Regions from separate parts of the Pseudoalteromonas sp. LC2018020214 genome, predicted to be linked through region 2. Evidence: predicted binding sites of a transcription regulator. Region 2 holds the regulator's gene; each other region holds the start of a gene.
What was found. Region 2 encodes sigma-54, which starts transcription at its own class of promoters, with help from an activator protein. Its sites were predicted from a motif close to GTTGGCACGNNNNTNGNNT; they were not measured.

Region 1 (3,287 bases), 1.1 Mb from region 2:
GTTCGCCCGCAGCAGAGTTCCAAGGTTTTAAACCAATTTCAAAAAATCCATCAACACGGCCAGCTGCAACGTATGCCATATCCAAAGCAGAACAACCTGCACGGCGAATATCAGCAGTGTGTACAAATAATGCTTTAAACGCTTCAGTGTATGCATCCATGTGGTTTTTGTTTTTGAAAGGGAAACCAGTAGCAAGTACAGTTCCTGCAAGAACCGTAGTTTTGCTAACGCGTAGACGTTTACTGTTTAACTGAGTGCCTTGACCGCGAGATGCAGTGAAAAGCTCACCACGAATTGGATCATAAATAACAGCTTGATCTAAACGACCTTTAACTTTAAGTGCGATAGAAACCGCGTAATGAGGGATACCTTTGATGAAGTTAGTTGTTCCATCGATAGGATCTACAATCCATTGGTAATCATCATCCTTGCCTTTATGCTCACCTAGTTCTTCACCAACAATTGAGTGAGTAGGGTAAGACTGTAAAATAGTGTCACGAATTACGGCTTCGGCTTCTTTATCAATGTTAGTTACTAAGTCGTTAGCGCCTTTTTGTTGCACTTCAACTTTTGATAAATCTTCACTTGCGCGAAGTAAAATTTTGCCTGCGTTGCGCGCAGCGCGAACCGCAATGTTTAACATTGGATGCATGGTATTACCTTTGGGTTGTAAAAGAACGTTTATATATTTCAGCCGGCGTATTTTAGCGACTTTTGCCATAAAGTAAACAATAAACCCTAAATACTTGTGTTTGTTTTTTATACAAGATTGAAAAGTTTAAATATTTTTAAAAAATAATTATCTGAATTTAAATAAATTAATTTTAAATAACACTTTACCTAAAGTTAACTTGAGGTTTTATCGTACTCCTAACTTAACTGATAGGATAACATTATGTATTTAGAGCACGTAAACTTAGTCGTGAGTGATATAGATAGTATGCTTACATTTTATCGCGCTGTATTTCCGCATTGGTCTATTAGAAGTGAGGGCAGAGGCGATTGGCATGGAAAACCAAGACGCTGGGTACACTTTGGAGATGACACGCATTACATTGCGATAAGCAGTCATGGTGAAGGTGAAAACAGAAACTTATCGGGCCATCAAATTGGTTTTGCACACTTTGCTTATGTAACAAATAACTTAAGCGCAGTAGTAATGCGCTTAAATAAAGCGGGTTTTACTCTAAGCAAGCAAGGTAGCGAGAATCCATTTAGGAAAAACGTTTACTTTATTGATCCTGCAGGGTTTGAAGTTGAGTTTGTAGAGTATTTAAGTGATATACCAAGCGAGCGAAATAACGATTTATAATAAAATACTAAGCAGCACGCTAAAGTGCTGCTACTCAATTATAGTGAGCGGTTATTATTACCCGTGCCAAACTGGGTTTTTAGCTCATTTGCAAAGCTTATAAATTTTTCTTTAATTGTGCGCTTTATTTTCACCTCAACCGAGCCCATTACTGCCTTTCCTTCAATATGAATTGTAGGGCCTTGGCGTTTGTTAAGCGACACAGATTTATTTTCAAGGCTACTTAAAATACAAAACATTTTAGACACTACATTGACATGCTCTGGTACGTAAATTTCATCGCTACCAAAAATACAGTTAACGTGAATAGTTACATTTTGATGCGCAAAAATAGCATCAGTGAAATCAAGCACCACCGATCCCATAAAGTTACTCAAATATATATTTTTTGGCACAACCCACTGACCACTTCGCTCGTTAGATCCTAAAATACTGCGTAATGTAAAATCATCATCACTGTTTTGCTGTGCACTATAATGTGGTGTAAATTGCGATTGTTTTTCTGCTTTATATTGCTGATCGGTATTAAGTGTTAAGTCTTCTACTAAGGCTAGCAGTGCTTCGTTATTAGGTGCATCCATCGCATTATCTAAACGTCTTTCAAATGCATCAACAGAAATAACACCATGACTGTAATTATAAATTAATTGATCAATCACTTGTTCGCGTACTTGCTCTATTGGGCGGTCTTCAACTTTTACAGACATGAGTTATTCCTTCTTATATTTACTATTGATACTGCTCTCGTAGTTAGGCTGCAAACCGCGTACCAAATATAATTTCATTAATTATCAATTGGTTATTTTTTAACGGTGTTTTTTGTTTTGTTATATTAACGATAGATTAACCAAAAGAGCAATTATCTAGCTATTTTCACTATTTGAGAAAGTTTTACCGAGTAGCCTGTAAATAGTTACACAAACATAGATAAGGTTTTATCTCTTAATTAATTCAAGTTATTGAATTTTAAGTATAAATAAAGTTGGCCTGAAGCTCGCATTAGTTAAAGTGTCTTTAATCAAAAGGAGAAAGATTATGAAAACATTTAACAAATCTATTATCGCAGCTCTAGTTCTTGGTACTACGGCTATGGGTGCCCAAGCAAACAGCTGGGAAAACGAAAGTAAAGATGCTTGGATTGATGGTAAGGCAGAAACCGTTCTACTTATGAACACTAATCTAAACAACTTTGACATTAACACTGATGTAAAAAATGGCAAGGTAGTACTTACAGGTAAAGTTAATAGCGAACTTGATAAAGAGCTAGCAGAAGAACTTGTACTTAGCCTAGATGGTGTAACTGATGTTGATAACAGCCTTACTGTTGTTAAAAGCATGGACACCGAAGATAAAAGCAACGACATGATGGACGATGATGATAACGACCTAACGGACGCTAAAATCACCACTGTAATCACAACTCGCTTCCTGTTTGACTCAGAAGTAGGTGGTACAGACATTGATGTTGATACCGACAACGGTGTGGTAACTCTGAATGGCTCTGTAGAGTCTGAAGCTGAAAAGCAACTAGCAGTTAAAATTGCTAAAAATGCTGAAGATGTTCGCGATGTAGTTGATAAACTAGCTATTGTTGCTGAATAATACAGTATAATTAAGGCCCAGTAATGCTGGGCTTTAAGTCTTTTCAATGTTTAATTTAAATGGAGTTTGATCATGGATATTATTCGTATAATACTTTCGGTTTTATTACCGCCATTAGGTGTGTTTTTGCAAGTTGGCTTAGGTATGCATTTTTGGTTAAATATTCTATTAACACTGCTAGGTTATTTCCCAGGGTTAATACATGCAATCTACATTATTGCGAAAAAATAATGACAGATTATATATTGTGCAAGCCGACTACTGAGGTTTAGCTAAATACTTTAGTACCGATCGGCTCACAATATTAGTTTTTAAAGAGTTTTTAGATAGTTTTTAGGTTAAATCCAATTTTTAAAGCTCTTCAACCCATTAA
Region 2 (3,287 bases):
CCGACAAGCAAGAAGGTCAATTAAAAGCTAATGTGGGTATTTTTGAGAAAAACGTTGAGATTATTCACGGTAATCGCCGCATTACAGCCGATCGCCTAGAAGTACACAAACGTGATGAACTTGGTGATAATAAACAATTATTAATTGCCACAGGTAGCCCTGCGCACTTTGAAGAAAAGCAATCAGATGGCACGACTATGAGCGCCAGTGCTGACGAAGTGCGTTATGATGTATCTAAGCGTTTTTTAACGCTTGTTGGTAATGCACAAGTATCGCAAGCGGGACAAAAAATAAATGCTAAAAGCATTACCTACGATATAGAGCAGCAGCTAATCAGTGCCGAAAAAGATGAAAACTCAACTGACCGCGTTCACACAATTTTAGTACCGATCGAAACTAAAAAAAGTAAAAAAGGCGATAAAGGTCAACCATGAGCACATTAAAAGCAGAACTATTGGCAAAAAGCTATAAAGGTCGTGAAGTTGTAAAAAACGTCGGCCTTGAAGTACAAGCTGGCAGTATAGTTGGCTTACTTGGCCCTAACGGTGCTGGTAAAACAACGACTTTTTATATGATTGTAGGGCTTGTTCCTAGCGACAAAGGTAAAATATCTATTGATGATAACGATATTACTCTTTTACCTATGCATAGTCGTGCTAGATTAGGCATAGGCTACTTACCACAAGAGTCATCGATTTTTAGAAAGCTGACTGTTTATCAAAACTTAATGGCCATTTTAGAAACGCGCAAAGAACTAAATAAACAAGCCAGAGAAGACACGCTCAATAACTTATTAGATGAATTTAGCATACAACACATTCGTGATAGCCAAGGTATGGCATTATCGGGTGGAGAACGTCGTCGTGTAGAAATAGCACGAGCGCTGGCAGCAGATCCTAAATTTATACTACTGGATGAACCGTTTGCCGGTGTTGACCCTATTTCGGTATTAGATATAAAGAAAATAATAGAACATCTTAAAAATCGTGGGATTGGTGTCTTAATTACCGACCATAACGTAAGAGAGACCCTTGATGTTTGTGAAAAAGCCTACATTGTTTCTCATGGGGAGCTGATTGCATCAGGTACTCCAGAACACGTATTAAATGATAAAACAGTACGCGATGTTTACTTAGGCGAGCAATTTAGGCTGTAACATTTACGCCATGTCTTTAAGCATCTGCTAGTATTAATTATAACAACATAAAAGGATTGTTAGAGATACATGAGGCAATCACTACAGCTGCGCATGGGCCAGCAACTTACAATGACTCCACAGTTGCAACAAGCTATTCGTTTGTTGCAACTCAGTACATTGGATCTCCAGCAAGAAATACAAGAAGCTCTCGACAGTAATCCACTATTAGAGGTTGAAGAGGCAGACTATTCTGAAGACGCTGCTGGTAAAAACGAGCAAAAAGCTGATACCGATGACATAACTGTTAGCGCATCTGCTGATGATGCTCCGAGCGAATACGAACAAGATACTGGTGAAGCACTTGCAAAAGACACGCTAAGTGACGACATGGCTATGGATGTTAGTTGGGATGAGTACATGAGTGCCGCCCCAGCAGCCTCATCAGGTCCAATGCCTGAAGACGAATCAATATACCAAGGCGCCTCTACTGAAACGCTCCATGAGTATTTAATGTGGCAATTACAACTAACGCCATTTAGCCCTACCGATGAAGCCATCGCTATTGCGATTGTAGAGGCCGTCGATGATTCAGGTATTTTAACACTAAGCTGCGAAGAGATTTTAGAAAGCTTTAATCAAGAAAACGAAGATGATAACGAAGATGATAACGAAGTTGAACTTGATGAAATTGAAGCGGTATTAAAACGCATCCAACTGTTTGATCCTGTTGGTATTGCTGCACGTAGTTTACAAGAGTGTTTGTGTATTCAGCTTAATCAATTTGATAAAGAAACACCTTACATTAATGAAACGAAAATGATTTTAACCGAGCATATTGATCTATTAGCAGCTCGCGACTATCGTACATTAATGAAAAAAACTAAGCTCAAAGAAGAAGAGCTTAAAGAAGTAATGACACTAATACATACTCTCAACCCAAAACCTGCAGATACTATTGTAAGGGAAGAATCTGAGTATGTTATTCCTGATGTGTCAGTTAAAAAAATTAAAGGCCGCTGGGTTGTCGAATTAAACCCAGATAGCATGCCTAAAATTCGTGTTAATAGCCAATACGCGGCAATGTCTCGCACTGTAAAATCAAGTGGTGACAGCCAGTTTATTCGCTCACATTTACAAGAAGCTAAATGGTTTATTAAAAGCTTAGAAAGTAGAAACGACACGCTATTGAAAGTTACTAATTGTATTGTTAAGCAACAACAAGGCTTTTTTGAACATGGCCCTGAAGCCATGAAACCAATGGTTTTAAATGATGTCGCTGAAATGGTAGAAATGCACGAATCGACAATTTCACGCGTAACTACTCAAAAGTACATGCATACACCCCGTGGTATATTTGAGCTTAAATACTTTTTCTCAAGCCATGTAAGTACTGAAAACGGTGGTGAATGTTCATCTACAGCAATACGTGCGCTTATCCGAAAATTAATCGCAGCAGAAAACTCAGCAAAACCATTGAGTGATAGCAAAATAGCGGATATATTGGCTGAGCAAGGAATTAAAGTAGCAAGACGTACAATCGCAAAATACCGCGAATCTCTTGCTATTCCACCGTCAAATCAGCGTAAAAGTCTGATTTAAGACGCTAAACTAAGAGGGTAATGCTTATGCAACTAAACTTAACTGGTCGTCACGTAGAATTAACCGATTCACTAAGAGACTATATTAATACTAAATTTGCGAAGCTTGAAAGACACTCTGATCATATAAATAATGTTCATGTCATTCTCGATGTAGAAAAATTAAATCAAAAAGCAGAAGCCACAATACACGTAAGCGGTGCTGAGCTATTTGCCTCTACAGAACATCAAGATATGTATGCCGCTATTGACTCGTTGATCGACAAGCTCGATCGCCAAGTAATCAAACACAAAGAGAAGCTTGCTCGACACTAATATGATGAAATTAAGTTCACTTATATGCCAGGACTGCAGCAAAGCTGCGGTCCTTTTTAATAGCAAAAAAAGAATTTTAGAGTTCATTAGCGAACTTGCTCACGACAAACTTCCGTATTTACCGCAACAAGATATTCTTAATGCTTTAATGAGCAGAGAGAAATTAGGTAGTACAGGTATAGGGCGTGGCATTGCTATTCCTCATGGAAGAATGAGCGGTGCAGAAGAGCCTTTGG
Region 3 (3,287 bases), 970 kb from region 2:
GGCAAAGCAAAGATTAGGAGCAAAAGTGCAAAATAAAATTGCAAAATACCGCAAAGAAGCAGGCCTTTCTCAACAAGACTTGGCTGATCTAATTGCGGTTTCACGTAAGACTATTAGTACAGTAGAAACGGCACGATTTACCCCTTCGGTAATAATTGCTCTAAAAATAGCAAAGCATTTTAATACCTCAGTTGAAAGTCTCTTTGTACTAGATAAAAATGATTGATACATGTTAAAACGTTGGTCTCATTCTATTAGCAAAAACGCCGATTTAGCTACTTCAATTACAACGTATGGAGGACAGCGCTGTTGTTATTAGCGTAATTGCGCTAAAATAGACCAGCAAAAAAATATATATCTAAACCGGAGATTCTACAAGGCATGAAAAAACTGCTAATTTCACCGTCAAAAATGACGCTAGGCGAACAAGAAAATCAAATCTATCAGAACATTCTGAAGCAATCTTCAGAATTAAGCCTTAACCTTATGGCCGTGAAAGTAGAAAACCACCCTGATGATTTTTTACCTTGGTGTTACGAATTGCTAAGTGCAAGCAGAGATCGTATGAACTACGATTTACTAGAGCCGCAGCAATTACCAGTACTTAAGAAGCTACACGATCAGCTTATTTCAGCTATCAGCTTTTTACAGGTTAAAACTTTACGTATTGCTCCGTGGCCTGTTGTAAGTGTATTTGTAGAACAACACAAAGACGTTATTGCTCTTGATGAACAGCTTCGCTTAGTAGACTACATTAAGAGCATTCGTAAACAATCTCTCAAAGATATGATTCCTGAAGACTTACTTGCGTTTAGCGGTAAGCACATGGCATCACTTGATCCAAGCACATACAACTTTGACGTTGAATGGTTTGCATCAACAAAAAGTGCGAAGAGCTTTCATCAAATGCTTGGCGATTTACCAGGTGCCTTTGACGATGCACTAGTAAATATTCCACTTGAAGGTGACATTACTCAATACGAATATCAACAATTTGTTGCTGCTTATTCAAAAATATTCACCGACAATAATGAAAAACCAACACTTGCGCCTGCAACACGACTGCTTGCAATGCGTCGCCCTGATATATTTACTCCGATCACAAACAATCGGTTAGATGCATTATGCGGTGCCCTTGGTGTTTCTAAACTTAAAAATAGTGATTTTGAGCGTTACTGGCAAGATATTGTAAAAGGTATTCAAGCTATGTCATGGTACAAAATGGCTAAACCTAGTAATGAGTTAGAAGAACAATTAGTTGCTATTAAAGCACTAATCCCATGTTTCTTTCACTATGCTGATGCTAAAACACCAGATAACTCTAACTACATCAAACTGTTAAGTAAGCCTAAACGAACTACAACTACGACAGGTAAAACTCAGCGTAGAGGTAAAGAGTCTGCAGAAATTTTAGTAGACCGCGCACTTGCTGCTGACGATATTCCTGAGCACATTCGCAGTAAGCGCGATTCAATTGTGAGTGAAGTTCAAAAAGGTCGTAGTGTAAACGAAACAATTAGCCTTATGCGCACTATATTTGGCTAAAAACTTCTAATTTAGCCGTACTTATATGGTGCGGCTAGGTTAATTTATGCACCAGCAGTGTGCGCAACATCTTCCTACATGCCATATCTCTTCTCAATCTATAAAATACAAGCCCATGTTTTTAATGTATAAAAATAATTTTTAATAAAAAATAATGAAGCTGGCACATACAGTGCAATTATCCCGTTAGTTAAACAATAAAAAGCCGTCAGCCTAAAGGTTCCGAATACATAATAAAAACCTTGGCGAGCAAAAAATCATATAACGGGAAATGGACATGCTAAAACTAAAAAAAACCATCGCTATAAGTGCTATAGCATTAATGGGCGCAACATCTTTAACGTCAACAGCCGTACATGCTGAAGTAACAGCAAACGCAGCGGCAACATCAAACTACTTATGGCGTGGTCAAGAGCAAACTGGGGGCGATGCAGCTATTTCAGGCGGTATTGATTACGCCAATGAATCGGGCTTTTATGCAGGTACTTGGGCTTCAAATGCATCGTGGGCAGATGAAATGACCTATGAGCTTGATTTATATGCAGGCTTTGGTGGCGACATTAACGAAAGCGTTAGCTACGATGTTGGCTATATTTATTACGCTTACCCAGATGCCGCTTCTGAAGCTGACGCAGATTTCTCTGAAATTTACGGTAGCATCAGTGTTGAAGGCTTTACATTTGGTGCTTCAGTACTTGCAACATCAGCTGCAAGTGGTGATGGTACAGACTTTGGTGATTCACTTTACCTGACAGCTGACTACGGTTTTGCTGTTGGCAGTAACGGCACTGAAATGGCACTTCACTTAGGCCACTACTCTGGTGACTTTATTGGCGATGATAATATCTTAGATTATGGTGTATCAATTTCGAAAGATGGGTTCACTTTTGGTTTATCTGATACAGATATGGATGACTCAGATATTAAAGCTTACGTTGCTTATTCTGTAGACTTTAATTTATAAGAAAGAATGTGTTACTTGCTGCGACACGAAGGGCCTTTTGGCCCTTTTCTTGTTTTTGAACAAGACCCCTTACATCTGTTAACAAACCGTTACAATTGAATGAAAACAATACATACATTTTCCTTTATTCTATTACCTAGTCACTGGGCATTTATAACTGCCTAGCCATAAAATAGGTATAAAGGAATAATAATGAAATCACCTAACGCGTTTAGCGCCCTACTCGATATTTATATAAGTCCTAGTAAAGCTTTCAATGGTGTTGAACACGCCAAAGGTTGGTCATGGCTTGCTTTTATAGTCATGTCTTTAGTTTCAATGGCGAGTATTTATATTTTTTATTCCACTGTTGATATGCAGTTTTTGATTAATGAGCAAGTAGCAGCATCAACTATTGATGCGACGATTGGCGAGCAAAAAATGATTCGCCAAAGTATAGAGCAAAATGCAGAAGGCCAAATATGGTTTGGTTTGTTTGGCGGCGTAATTGCGCTGGCTATCATGAATGCATTAATGGCACTTTATTATATGCTTGTGGCAAAACAAGATCCTGAATCAGAACATAGCTACGGAGCTTGGTATGGATTCGCTACCTGGACAATAATGCCAGTTGTTATTTCAAGCCTAGGCACAATTGCTCTTGTACTAAGTGCAAGTACAGATCAAATATCTCAACAAGCCGTATTTAGCTACGCATCTATTAACCAATTAATAATAGGACTTGAAGTTGGCCATCCTTTTTATAGCTTATTAGAATCAATAAACTTATTTAGCTTTT

Region 1: JG479_RS14610 (LiaF domain-containing protein) is a predicted target of sigma-54. The motif match lies at 2,068-2,086, and genes of this name have one in related genera.
Region 3: JG479_RS15255 (TorF family putative porin) is a predicted target of sigma-54. The motif match lies at 1,705-1,723, and genes of this name have one in related genera.

Annotation. Positions count from the first base shown of each region.
Region 1 covers NZ_CP066804.1:3,278,669-3,281,955, reverse strand. The annotation lists gene suhB (inositol-1-monophosphatase) at 1-652, opposite strand, end outside; gene JG479_RS14615 (VOC family protein) at 896-1,312, shown strand; gene JG479_RS14610 (LiaF domain-containing protein) at 1,351-2,019, opposite strand; gene JG479_RS14605 (BON domain-containing protein) at 2,348-2,914, shown strand; gene JG479_RS14600 (YqaE/Pmp3 family membrane protein) at 2,987-3,145, shown strand.
Region 2 covers NZ_CP066804.1:678,929-682,215, reverse strand. The annotation lists gene lptA (lipopolysaccharide transport periplasmic protein LptA) at 1-434, shown strand, start outside; gene lptB (LPS export ABC transporter ATP-binding protein) at 431-1,156, shown strand; gene JG479_RS02905 (RNA polymerase factor sigma-54) at 1,226-2,737, shown strand; gene hpf (ribosome hibernation promoting factor) at 2,764-3,051, shown strand; gene ptsN (PTS IIA-like nitrogen regulatory protein PtsN) at 3,056-3,287, shown strand, end outside.
Region 3 covers NZ_CP066804.1:3,406,592-3,409,878, forward strand. The annotation lists gene JG479_RS15240 (hypothetical protein) at 1-17, shown strand, start outside; gene JG479_RS15245 (helix-turn-helix transcriptional regulator) at 26-226, shown strand; gene JG479_RS15250 (hypothetical protein) at 382-1,545, shown strand; gene JG479_RS15255 (TorF family putative porin) at 1,823-2,509, shown strand; gene JG479_RS15260 (YIP1 family protein) at 2,702-3,287, shown strand, end outside.